Regions from separate parts of the Nocardioides sp. NPDC047086 genome, predicted to be linked through region 2. Evidence: riboswitches for the same ligand, from Rfam matches in the RefSeq annotation. Region 2 holds a riboswitch; the other holds the start of a gene.
The links. A riboswitch is a leader RNA that binds a small molecule or an ion and turns the genes downstream of it on or off. The one in region 2 is predicted to bind thiamine pyrophosphate.
Positions count from the first base shown of each region.

Region 1 (6,121 bases), on a different contig from region 2:
GGCAGCGGGGTGTGAGCGGCAATCACGTTCAGACCGAGCGCAGCGAGCAGCTCGGCCAGCTTTGCCCGATGCTCCAGGGGCTCGTCGAGCTCACGGAGCACGACGTGGGTCAGTCCGGCCTCGGCGCACGCCGCCATCGTCGCCAGCAGGCTGCGCCCGAGCGGCAGCTGGGAACGGTCGGTCAGGACGAGCAGTCGCGGTAGCGCGTTCATGCGATCCGGCCCGCCATCGGCGAGGAGGCCCGGGCAACAGCCTGGCGTGGGATCCGGCCGGCGCCGCGGGCGGCGTGGCCCGCCTCGACCGCCAGCCGCAGCGCGCGAGCCATCCCGACCGGGTCGTCAGCGCGGGTCACCGCGGTGGCGGCGAGGACGGCGGCGCAGCCGAGCTCCATCGCCAGGGCCGCATCCGAGGCAGTCCCGACGCCGGCGTCGAGCACGACCGGGACGGACACCGCGGCCACGACGGCCTCGATGGCATGAGGGTTGAGGATGCCGAGCCCGGACCCGATCGGCGAGCCGAGCGGCATCACCGCCGCACAGCCGGCGTCCTCGAGCCGGCGGGCGAGGACGGGGTCGTCGGTGGCGTACGGAAGGACCGTGAAGCCCTTGCGCACCAGCTGCTCGGCGGCATCGACGAGCTCGACGGCATCGGGCATCAGCGAGGTCTCGTCGCCGATCACCTCCAGCTTGACCCAGTCGGTCTCCAGCGCCTCGCGAGCCAGCTCGGCGGTCAGCACCGCCTCGCGTGCAGAGAGGCACCCCGCGGTGTTGGGCAGGATCGGCACCTCCGCCGCACGCAGCTTCTCCAGCAGGCCACCGGCCGACGTCGAGGACGTACGCCGCATCGACACCGTCACCAGGCCGGGCTCGGCCGCATCGATGACGTCCGGGAGCAGGGCCAGGTTGGGCAGGCCGCCGGTACCGAGGAAGAGGCGCGAGGACAGCTCGCGGCCGGCGATCTTCAAGACGCCGCTCATCCGCCCTGCACCGCCATCACGATCTCGACGACATGACCGTCCTGGAGTGGCCAGCGCGCCCAGTCGTCTCGCGGCACGATCTCCTCGTCCACGGCGACGGCGATGCCGCTCGGGCGCCGGTCGCCGGTCCTGGCCTCGAGCAGGTCGGCGACGGTGCCACCGACCTCCATCTGTTCGCCGTTCACGGTGATCTTCATCCGTCCTCCTTCGTACGGAACCGGCGCGGATCCACCGCGGGCTCCACTGACCCTGTCTCGATGTGCTGGGCGACGAGCCGCGCGATGAGCGGCGCCAGCAGGACCCCGTTGCGGTAGGCGCCCGCGGCGAGCACGACTCCCGGCTCGTGGGTCGGGCCGACGAGCGGGAGGTTGTCGGCGGTGCCCGGGCGGTCCCGCGAGGTCACCTCGACCACGCCGGCCCGGTCGAGCCCCGGCACCACCCGGCGGGCGGAGTCGAGCAGGCGCCACACGCCCTCGACGGTCGGCAGCAGCGGACCGTCACGCTCCTCGGTGGTGGCCCCGATGACCACCTCGTCGCTGTCGACCCGCGGCACCACGTAGATCTGCTCGCCGTGCGCCCAGGCTCGCACCGTCCGCTCCACCCGCTCCTGCGTCCGCACCCGCACGACGTCTCCGCGCACCGGCCGGATGAGCGCGGAGTACGGCGCGGGGAGGTTCGCTCCGGTGGCGATGACTGTCACCTCAGCGGCTGTGTTGGTCTCGACACGCCTCCGCCTAGCGGCTCCGGCGGCTCGACCAGCGGTGATCCCGTCGCCTCGACCAGCTGTGATCCCGTCGCCTCGACCAGCGGTGATCCCGTCGCCTCGACCAGCGGTGATCCCGTCGGTCGAGCCGGATTCGTGAGGAACGAACGAATCCGTGTCGAGACCAACACGGTCCCCGACCCGATCGAGCAGCGCGGCGACGACCGCACGCGGGTCGACCGAGTGGTCCTCGGCGAGGAAGGCGCCACCGGCGACCCGGCCGAGCCCCGGTTCGCGAGCGAGCAGCTCGCGACGCAGGAGCCTCTCGTAGGAGACGCCGGCGAGATCCAGCACCGCGAGCTGCCGCTCGACCTGCTGGACGTCGCCGGCGTCGACGCCGACCAGCAGCGTCCCGCGGGTGTGCACCGGCACCCCGAGCCGGGCGGCGAAGTCGGGCCAGAGCGCCAGGGAGGACAGGCAGAGCCGGGTCAGGTCCTCCTCGCCGTACCAGGCCTCGCCGGCCGGGCTGAGCATGCCGGCGGCGGCGTAGGACGCACCGGAACCCGGCGACGGGTCGACAACCTCGACATCGTGCCCGCGACGGATCAGCTCGTCGGCCACGGACAGCCCGACGATCCCGGCACCGAGGATCCGCACCCGCATCAGCCGACCGCTTCCACGAGCTCCTTCGCTGCTCGGTGTGGGTCCGGTTGTCGCCAGAGCCCGCCGATCACGGCGACCCCGTGGGCACCGGCGGCGCGTACCGCGCCGGCGGACGCTGCCGAGATCCCACCGATCGCGATCAGCGGCAGCGCCCCGGCCGCGGCCCCAACCGCCTCGACGCCCAACGGGTCGGGAAGACCGGCCTTGGACGAGGTGGCGAAGACCGGGCCGAACCCGGCATAGTCCGCACCAGCGGCGGCGGCCGCCTCGACCGCGGCACGGTCGCGGCAGGTCGCGCCGATGACCAGCCCCGGAGCGACCGCATCGGCGATCCGCCGGGCCTCGGCCACCGGGAGGTCGGAAGCGCCGAGATGGACGCCGTGCGCGCCTGCGGCGAGCGCCACGTCGAGCCGGTCGTCGACGACCACACAGGCGTCGTACGCCTCGACCCGCTCGATCACGGTCGCCGTCAGCGCGAGCAGCTCCCGCGTGGTCGCGTCCTTGTCGCGGACCTGGAAGCCGGCGACACCGGCCTCGGCGAACGCGGGCAGCAGGGCGAGGTCATCGCTGGCGGAGACCAGGGCAAAAATACGTGGAAGAAGCACAACCAATCACTTCCTTCGCCGGCATGATCCGGATCAGGTGTAACGGTCGGAGCGGCTCCAGCTCCCTCTCAGCCCGCTGCCGCGGACTCCCGTGTGGACGTCTCCGACCATAGCGCGCACCCCCGAAGGCTCGCAGCCCGAGGGCCCGCACAGCGGGACACTGCTAGTAGGTCGAGATCCGCAGCGCCCGCATCTTGGCGTACAGCGTGGTGCGCGAGATCCCGAGCTCGCGGGCGACCGCGGCCTTGTTGCCGTCGTGCTTGATCAGCTCGTGCACGATGACGTCGCGCTCGGCCTGGTCGAGCGGCCGCACGGCCGAACGCGGCCCCGGGACGGAGCCGAGCTTGGGCGGCAGATCGGCGGCGACGATCGCACCGAACCGGCGCCGTGCGGCGGCATGGGTCAGCACCGCGCGCAGCTCGCGTACGTTGCCCGGCCAGCGGTGCTCGACCAGCATCCGCTCGACGCCGGGGGTCAGGAAGGCGTCCGGGTTGATCCCGGAGAGCAGCTCGCGCGCCAGCCCGGGGATCTCGTCGCGGCGCGCGGCCAGCGGCAGCTTCTCCTCGACGCGGGAGGCCAGCGCGGCCACCGCCGCGGTGTGCTCGGACAGCTCGGCCAACGGCGCCGAGACCATCACCACATGAGCCCGGTCCGGGCGATCCAGCGCGTCCGCGACGACACCGAGCAGGGCGTCGGAGAGCAGCTCGAGGCCGTCGATGACGACGGTGCCCACTCCGGCCGCCATCCGGCGCCGGAACTGCTTGGCCCAGTTGCCGTCGCCCTCCAGGACCGTCGTGGCACCGGTCAGCAGCGTGATCGGAGAGGACGGCGCGAGCTCCCTGGCCAGCGACGTACGCCCGGACCCCGGCGGTCCGGCCACCAGGATCGTCCCCGGCTGCCGTGCGGTCTCCGACCGCGCACCGACCGAGAGCCCGCGTCGTGGCTCGCGGGGCTCGATGCGTACCAGCGCGGCCAGGCGGCGGGTGTCGAGCACCTCGGCATGCACATGGACCGACTCCCCCGACTCCAGGTTCATGTCCATGACCGTCACCCCCGGAAGATGTACGTCCTGGAGCAGGATCCGCAGGACGGCGATGTCCGCGCCGGTCAGGGTGTCCTGGGCCGTCTGGTTGGCCACGGTCAGGTTCTCACCGACCGCGACCAGCGCACCGCGACACCCCACCACGGCCTCGTGGAAGGCCAGCAGCAGCTGCTTGTCGGTGGTGCGGCTGCCGTCCTGGAGGCGCCGTTGGATGTCAGTCACCGCGCGCTGCACCACCGGCCGCAGGAGCGGGTTGGCGTCGCTGGCGAGGGAGGTGATGTCGAGGACACCCTCGATCCGGTGGGTCACCGGGTGCCGGATCGGCATCGCGAAGCAGCTGAAGTCGCGCAGCATCTCGGCGAAGTGCTCGGGGCCGTGCACCTGCACCGGGAGCCTGGTCTCGAGCGCGGTGCCCGGCGCGTTCGTGCCCAGTCGCTCCTCGAGCAGGCTGGCGCCCAGGTCCACCCCGAGGCCGTCGAACGCTCTCGCCACCTGTGCCCGGCCGCACCAGCGGTGCACGATCCGGCAGTCCCGGTCGACCAGCACCGTGGCGTACGTCGTGCCGTCGAGGTTCTCGGCGAGCTCCTTCAGGACCGGGCCGGCGGCCTCGTACAGGGATCCGTGGGGGTCGATGTCGACGGGCGAGAGCGAGCCGTGGGCGCGCACCGGGTCGACTCCGGCAAGCCGGGAGCGATGCCACGACGCGGCGATCCGCTCCGGCGCTGACGGTTCCGGCGATGACGTCGAGGTCGGCACAACATCCCCCCATCGAATGTGGCTTACGTCACATTAACCGGCGGTCGGGCGGACCGGAAGCGAACTGTTCAGGTTCTGAACACCCGACGGCCGGGCGCGCTGGGACCGTGGCAAGGATCCCCCGCTCCCATCCCGGAACACGCTAGGAGTCAGCATGAAGACCAAGGCAGCCGTCGTCTACGAACCCGGCAAACCGATCGTGATCGAGGAGCTCGACCTCGACAAGCCCCAGGCGGGCGAGGTGCTGATCCGCTACACCCATGCGGGCCTGTGCCACTCCGACGTACACATCGCCCACGGCGATCTCGAGGCCCGGCTCCCGATGGTCCTCGGCCACGAGGGCGCCGGCGTCATCGAGGAGGTCGGCCCCGGCGTCACCCGGGTCAAGGCCGGCGACCGCGTGGTGTGCTCCTTCATCCCCAACTGCGGCACCTGCCGCTACTGCTCCAACGGCCAGCAGTCCATCTGCGACATGGGCGCGACCATCCTGGAGGGCTACCTGCCCGGTGAGCGGTTCCCGATCACCGGGCCCGCCGGGCAGTACGGCGCGATGTGCATGCTCGGGACCTTCAGCCAGTACGGGGTCATCCACCAGAACTCGGTGGTCAAGGTCGACGACGACCTCTCGCTCGAGTCGGCCGTGCTGGTCGGCTGCGGTGTACCCACCGGCTTCGGGTCCGCGGTCAACACCGCGGCGGTGAAGGCCGGCGACACGGTCGTGGTCTACGGCATCGGCGGCATCGGCATCAACGCCGTCCAGGGCGCGCGGCTGTCGGGAGCCAAGTACGTCGTCGCCGTCGACCCGCTGGAGAACAAGCGCGAGGCCGCCCTCCAGCTCGGTGCGACCCACGCCTTCGCCGACGCCGGCTCCGCGCTGGCCACGGTCACCGACCTCACCCGCGGCCAGCTCGCCGACTCCGCCATCCTCACCCAGGGCCTGGTCACCACCGAGAACGTCACCGACGGCTTCGACGTGATCGGCAAGGGCGGGGTGCTGGTCCTCACCGGGCTCAACAAGCTCACCGAGCCGACGATCCAGCTCTCCGGCGCGGTGACCACGCTGTTCCGCAAGACGATCAAGGGAAGCCTGTTCGGCGACTGCAACCCGACGTACGACATCCCGCGGATCCTCGGGCTCTACCAGAAGGGCGACATCAAGCTGGACGAGCTCATCACCCGCACCTACACGCTCGAACAGGTCAACGAGGGGTACGACGACCTGCTCAACGGCGCCAACATCCGCGGCGTGGTCGTCCACGACCACTCCTGAGGATGTCGTGGCCCTCGGTCTCGGCGCCGGAGCCGACGCCGGGACCGGGGCCACGGCGGCGTACGATCCTCTTCCGTGGCTGACGTTGAGTTCCGGTACTCCGACC
Region 1 covers NZ_JBEYUV010000026.1:69,127-75,247, forward strand. The annotation lists gene ABZ796_RS18695 (thiamine phosphate synthase) at 1-212, opposite strand, end outside; gene ABZ796_RS18700 (thiazole synthase) at 209-976, opposite strand; gene thiS (sulfur carrier protein ThiS) at 973-1,173, opposite strand; gene ABZ796_RS18710 (FAD-dependent oxidoreductase) at 1,170-2,342, opposite strand; gene thiE (thiamine phosphate synthase) at 2,342-2,947, opposite strand; TPP riboswitch at 2,941-3,050, opposite strand; gene ABZ796_RS18720 (helix-turn-helix domain-containing protein) at 3,111-4,655, opposite strand; gene ABZ796_RS18725 (NDMA-dependent alcohol dehydrogenase) at 4,900-6,015, shown strand; gene ABZ796_RS18730 (fumarate hydratase) at 6,091-6,121, shown strand, end outside.
Region 1: linked by a shared signal. The riboswitch ahead of thiE (thiamine phosphate synthase) and the one ahead of ABZ796_RS08550 (thiamine ABC transporter substrate-binding protein) in region 2 are both predicted to bind thiamine pyrophosphate.

Region 2 (6,121 bases):
ACCCCCGGCGCGACCCGGATCCGGAGCCCGCAGAACTCGGCCCAGCCCAGGATGAGCTCCAGCGGCTCGCCGGCCAGGCGGCGTACGACCATCTCCTCCCGCTCGTGTGTGGAGACCGGCGCGGCCTCGAGCAGGGCCGCCTCGTCCTCGGCGAAGACGCAGCCGGCGGCGCGGAGGCGGGCGACGAGCCCCGGATCGGGCGTATCGGAGGTCATTGGAGAAGATTGGCACGTGGACGCCGTGACCCTGATCGGATTTATCGTGGCCGGATATGCCGCGTTCGTGACGATCGCGGCCGTGCTCGGCGTGGTGCTGAAGGCGCCGCGGCCGACGTGGCTGGACCAGGTGGCATGGATGCTGGAGATCCTGGCGGTCGTGCTCGCTATCGGTGCGCTGGCGGCCTGGTCGGCCGGGCGCAGGCCGGAGTCGCTGTCGACCTTCCTGGGCTACGTGGGGGCGTTGGTGTGCCTGATGCCGCTGGCGCTGCAGACGATGCGCGGTGATCGCTCGACCTGGTCCTCGGGCGTGATCGCGGCGGCAGCCCTGGCGACAGGGGTCGTGGCCGTACGCGTCATGATGGTCAGGTGACCGAGACCTCGCCCGCCAAGACCGGTTCCGGTCCGCACTTGGTGCTGCTGACCGTCTACGCGATCTTCGTGCTCGCCGCGGGTGCCCGGTCGCTGGTGCAGGTCTTCACCCGGTTCGACGAGGCGCCGATCGCCTACTCGCTCTCGGTGGTCGCGGCCGCGACCTACGTCGCCGGCTGGTTCGCGATCCGCCGGGCGGCCGCCGGGTCTGCGGGTTTCGCGAAGATCATGCTGTGGATCGAGCTGGCCGGCGTGATCGTCGTCGGTGTCCTGTCCCTGGTCGTGCCGTCCTGGTTCCCGGATGCATCGGTATGGTCGAAGTTCGGGAGCGGATACGGTTTCGTTCCTGCTCTGCTGCCGATCCTGGGTCTGCTCTGGCTCTGGAGAGGTCGACCCGAAGGAGACCGATGAGCCAGCCGATCAGTCAGTCGACAGCGACCGCCATCTCGCCTGACTCGGGAGAGCACTGGTCCGCTCCGGGGGCCTGGACGGTCTCCGACGGCGTGCACCGGATCCCGCTGCCGCTGCCGATGGACGGGCTCAAGGCGGTCAACATCTACGTCCTCGAGGGCGACGACGGGCTCTCGCTGGTCGACGGCGGCTGGGCGATCACCGAAGGGCGCTCCGCCCTGGAGGCCGGGCTGAAGAAGCTCGGCTTCGAGTTCGGCGACATCCGGCGGTTCCTGGTCACCCACGTGCATCGCGACCACTACACGCTCGCCTCGGTCCTGGGTGAGGAATTCGGTGCCGACGTGCTGCTCGGCGCCGGCGACCGGGCCACGCTCGAGCTCACCAACGGCGATCTCGACGGCTGGGTCTCGACGGACCGGCTGCTCGCGTACGCCGGTGCGCACGAGCTGGCCGCCGAGTGGGCCGCCAACCCGCCGCCCGCGCCCGACCTGTCCCACTGGCGGATGCCCTCGCAGTGGCTGGAAGGGGATGTACGCCTCGATGTGGCCGGGCGCGACCTCGATGCCGTGCACACCCCCGGCCACACCCAGGGTCACTACGTCTATGCGGACCTGGCCGGCTCGGTCCTGTTCGCCGGCGACCACGTGTTGCCCACGATCACACCCTCGATCGGCTTCGAGCCGGTTCCGGTCATCGACCCGCTGGGCGACTTCATGGCGTCGCTGACCAAGGTCAGGACCCTGCCCGACCTGCGGCTGCTGCCCGCCCACGGCCCGGTCGGCTCGTCGTCGCACGCCCGCGTCGACGAGCTCCTGGCCCATCACGAGTCGCGGCTGGCCCAGTCGCTCGCGTCCTTGCAGGCCGGGCGGCGTTCGGCGCTCGAGGTCGCGAACGACCTCGGCTGGACCCGTCACGAGCGTGCCTTCGCCGAGCTCGACTACTTCAACGCCGGCCTCGCGGTCATGGAGACCAAGGCCCATCTCGAGCTGCTGGCGGCTCGAGGGCTCGCGACGCGCGAGGAGACCGAGGCGAGCGTCCTGTTCGTCCCCGTCAGCGAGTGAGCCGCATCGGGGTGTGCGGGATGTCGTCCTCGAGGAACTCCTCGCCGTCCTTCACGAACCCGAACTTGGCGTACCAGCCGGCGAGTGGCGTCTGGGCGTCGAGCACGATGTCGCGGTCGGTGCCGGCCTCGACGGCGGCCCTCATGATCACGTCGGCCAGGCCCTGGCCGCGGTGGGAGGGAGCGAGGACGACGCGGCCGATCCGCCACACGTCGCCGTCGTCGAGGATCCGGGCGGTGCCGGCGAGCTGGTCGCCGTCGGTCAGCACCACGTGACGCGTCCCCGGCTCGAGGTCACGGCCGTCCAGGTCGAGGTAGGGGCAGTCCTGCTCGACGACGAAGACCTCCTGACGCAGCTGCCACAGGGCGTACGCGGTCTTCGGGGGGAGGTCGTCGAAGGACGAGATGGCGACGTCGGTCATGGGTGGATTCTCGCAAGCAGTAGGGTTTGCGGGAACAGACAGGGGAGGCCGGGAGGCCTGAGAGTGCGGCGAACAGCGCCGCAGACCCTCCGAACCTGCTCCGGTTGACACCGGCGAAGGGAGTCAGAGTGCGCAAGCGTACGCCTGCCATCACTGCCACTGCGATCGCCTCGGTCTCGGCGCTGCTGCTGTCCGCCTGCGGGGGCACCCCCGCCGAGCCGGACGCGGAGAAGTCGAGCGGCGCCGACGACAAGTCGGTCGTGCTGCTGACTCACGACAGCTTCACGCTGCCGAAGGAGGTGCTGGCCGAGTTCACAGAGAAGACGGGCTATACCGCCGAGATCCGGCACGCGGGCGACGGCGGCGAGCTGACCACCAAGATCGCCATGGACACCGGCAACCCCGACGGCGACGCGGTCTTCGGCGTCGACAACACCTTCGCCAGCCGGGCGATCGACCAGGGCGCGCTGGAGGCGTACACGCCCTCCGAGGTCCCCGAGGGCGTCTCCGACTTCAACCTCCCGGGGGACGAGGAGCACTTCCTCACCCCGGTCGACAACGGCAGCGTGTGCGTCAACATCGACACCGAGTGGTTCGCGGCGAAGAAGCTGACGCCGCCGGAGTCGCTCGACGACCTGGCCGAACCGGCGTACAAGGATCTCTTCGTGACGCCGGGCGCCGCGACGTCCACGCCGGGGATGGCTTTCCTGCTTGCGACCGTCGCCGAGTACGGCGAGGACGGCTGGGCCGACTACTGGGGCAAGCTGATGGACAACGGCACCAAGGTCGTCGACGGCTGGGACCAGGCCTACTACTCCGACTTCACCCAGGGCGGCGGCAAGGGGACGCGTCCGATCGTCGTCTCCTACGACTCCTCGCCGGCCTTCACCGTCAAGGACGGCAAGACGACGACCTCCGCGCTGCTCGACACCTGCTTCCGACAGGTCGAGTACGCCGGCGTGCTCAAGGGGGCCGACCACCCCGAGGGCGCCCAGGCGCTGATCGACTTCTTGCTCTCCGACAGCGTGCAGAGGGCGTTGCCCGAGAGCATGTACGTGTTCCCCGTCTCCTCCGGCGTCGAGCTGCCCGTCGACTGGGCGAAGTTCGCCCAGCAGCCGACCTCACCGCTCTCCGTCGAGCCCGAGAAGATCGACGAGAACCGGGAAGCGTGGCTGGCGACCTGGAGCGACACGATCGCGCAGTGAGCTCCACCCGTCGCGCTGTGACCCGGCGAATCGCGACCCTGGTCGCGCTCGCCGCCCTCCCGGTGGCCGTGCTGGCGGTCTTCTTCGTCCTGCCGGTCGTGGGGATGGTGCAGCGCGGCCTGTTCTTCGACGGATCCTTCGATCCGTCGGTCGTCTCCAGGGTCGTGGGGCGCCCGGAGATCCAGCGGGCGCTCTGGTTCACGCTGTGGTCCTCGGGGCTGGCGACGGTGCTGAGCGTCGCTCTGGGGTTGCCTGCTGCGTTCGCACTTCATCGGCTGAGCTTTCCGCTGCAGCGGGTCATCCGGGCGGGGCTGCTGGTGCCGTTCGTACTCCCCACCGTCGTCGTCGGGGTCGCCTTCCGCGAGCTCATCGGCGAAGCCGGCGTCTTGTCCGGGCTGGGGCTCGACGGGACGCCGACCGCGATCATCCTCGGGCTGGTCTTCTTCAACGCCTCGGTCGTGATCCGTGCGGTCGGGGCGGCCTGGGAGTCGCTCGACCCGCGTCCCGGCGAGGCTGCTGCCGCGCTCGGGGCGTCGCCTTCCCGGGTGCTGTTGACGATCACCTTGCCCGCGCTGCGTCCCGCGATCGTCTCGGCGGCGTCGGTGGTCTTCCTCTTCTGCGCCACCGCGTTCGGGATCGTGCTCACCCTCGGCGGGGTGCGCTACAACAGCATCGAGACCGAGATCTACAAGCTGACCTTCACGCTGTTCGACCTTCCCGGCGCCGCTGTCCTCTCGGTGCTCCAGCTGTTGGTCGTCATCGGGTTGCTCGTCGTCGCCGGCCGGCTGCGCTCGGTGCCGGACCCCACGCAGTCCCGGGTCGTCGTACGCCGCCGTCGGGTCACACTGCGGGACATCCCGGCCCTGGCGGCCACGTCGGTGCTGGTCCTGCTGGTCGCCGGGCCGCTGCTCGCCCTGCTGCTCGGGTCGCTGCGAGCCGATGACCGGTGGAGCCTGCGGAACTACACGGCCCTGCAGACCCCGGGGTTCGACCCACCGCTGCCGGTGCCGGTCACGACCGCGCTGCTGACCTCGCTGGCGGTCGCCGTGCAGGCCGCGCTGGTCGCGCTGGCGCTCGGGCTGCTGGTGGCGTTCGCGGTGACCCGCCGGTCCCGTTCGGTGGCCGAGCGCCGGGTGCGCTCCCTCCTGGACGGGCTGTTCATGGTGCCGCTCGGGGTCAGCGCCGTCACGCTGGGACTCGGGCTCTACCTGACACTCGGGTCGGCCCCGCTCGACTTCCGCGACGAGCCGTGGTTGGTGCCGCTGGCGCAGGCGCTGGTCGCGCTGCCTCTGGTGGTGAGGACGTTGGTGCCGGTCCTGGCGTCGGTCGACGACCGCCTCCGCCAGGCCGCCGCCGGGCTCGGTGCCGGGCCGTTGCGCGCGGTCATGACGGTCGACGTACCTGCCATCTGGAAGCCCCTCCTCGCGTCCTCCGGCTTCGCCTTCGCGGCATCGCTCGGGGAGTTCGGCGCGACGTCCTTCCTCGTCCGCGAGGAGCGGCCAACGCTCCCTGTCGTTATCCTCCGGCTCCTGTCGCGTCCGGGGTCCGACAACTACGGCATGGCCCTCGCCGCCGCCTGTGTCCTAGCCGCCGCCACCGCCGTCGTGATGCTCCTCGTCGAGCGTCTCCGCGTACCTTCGATCGGAGCACTGTGATCCCACGCCGAGAAGTCAGCCCCGTCGGCCGAGGCGTCACGTACGTCGGCCGAAGCGTCACGCCGGTCGGTCGAGACGTCAGCCCCGTCGGCCGAGACGTCAGGTACGTCGGCCGAGACGTCACGTACGTCGGTCGAGACGTCACGGCTATGCCGACTCGGCCGACGGGGCTGACGCTTCGGCCGACCGGACTGACGCTTCGGGCGACCGGGCTGACGCTTCGGCGGGATCGAGGTTGCGATGCTGTCGCTGCGTGAGGTGTCGGTGGCGTACGACGGGAAGGCGGCCGTCTCGGACGTCAGCCTGGAGCTGGCGGACGGGGAGGTGCTGGCGCTGCTCGGGCCGTCGGGATCGGGCAAGTCGACGCTGTTGCGGGCCGTGGCGGGGCTGGAGCCGGCGACGGGGGAGATCAGCTGGGACGGGCGGCCGATGCGCGGGGTGCCGACGCACAAGCGAGGCTTCGCGCTGATGTTCCAGGACGGGCAGCTGTTCTCGCATCTCAGCGTCGCGAACAACGTCGCCTACTCGATGCGGTTGCGACGAATCTCGGCCACCGACCGGGCACGGAGGGTCGCCGACCTGCTCGAGCTCGTCGGGCTGGCCGGGTACCAGGACCGCCTCCCGGGCACACTGAGCGGCGGCGAACGGCAGCGGGTCGCGCTCGCTCGAGCGCTCGCTGTCGAGCCGCGGCTGCTGCTTCTCGACGAGCCGCTCTCGGCGCTCGACGCCGGGCTGCGGGAACGGCTCGCGGGCGACCTGCGACGAATCCTCCACGAGGCGG
Region 2 covers NZ_JBEYUV010000008.1:79,247-85,367, forward strand. The annotation lists gene ABZ796_RS08525 (putative protein N(5)-glutamine methyltransferase) at 1-215, opposite strand, end outside; gene ABZ796_RS08530 (hypothetical protein) at 232-588, shown strand; gene ABZ796_RS08535 (hypothetical protein) at 585-998, shown strand; gene ABZ796_RS08540 (MBL fold metallo-hydrolase) at 995-2,059, shown strand; gene ABZ796_RS08545 (GNAT family N-acetyltransferase) at 2,049-2,480, opposite strand; TPP riboswitch at 2,511-2,619, shown strand; gene ABZ796_RS08550 (thiamine ABC transporter substrate-binding protein) at 2,609-3,685, shown strand; gene ABZ796_RS08555 (ABC transporter permease subunit) at 3,682-5,340, shown strand; gene ABZ796_RS08560 (ABC transporter ATP-binding protein) at 5,581-6,121, shown strand, end outside.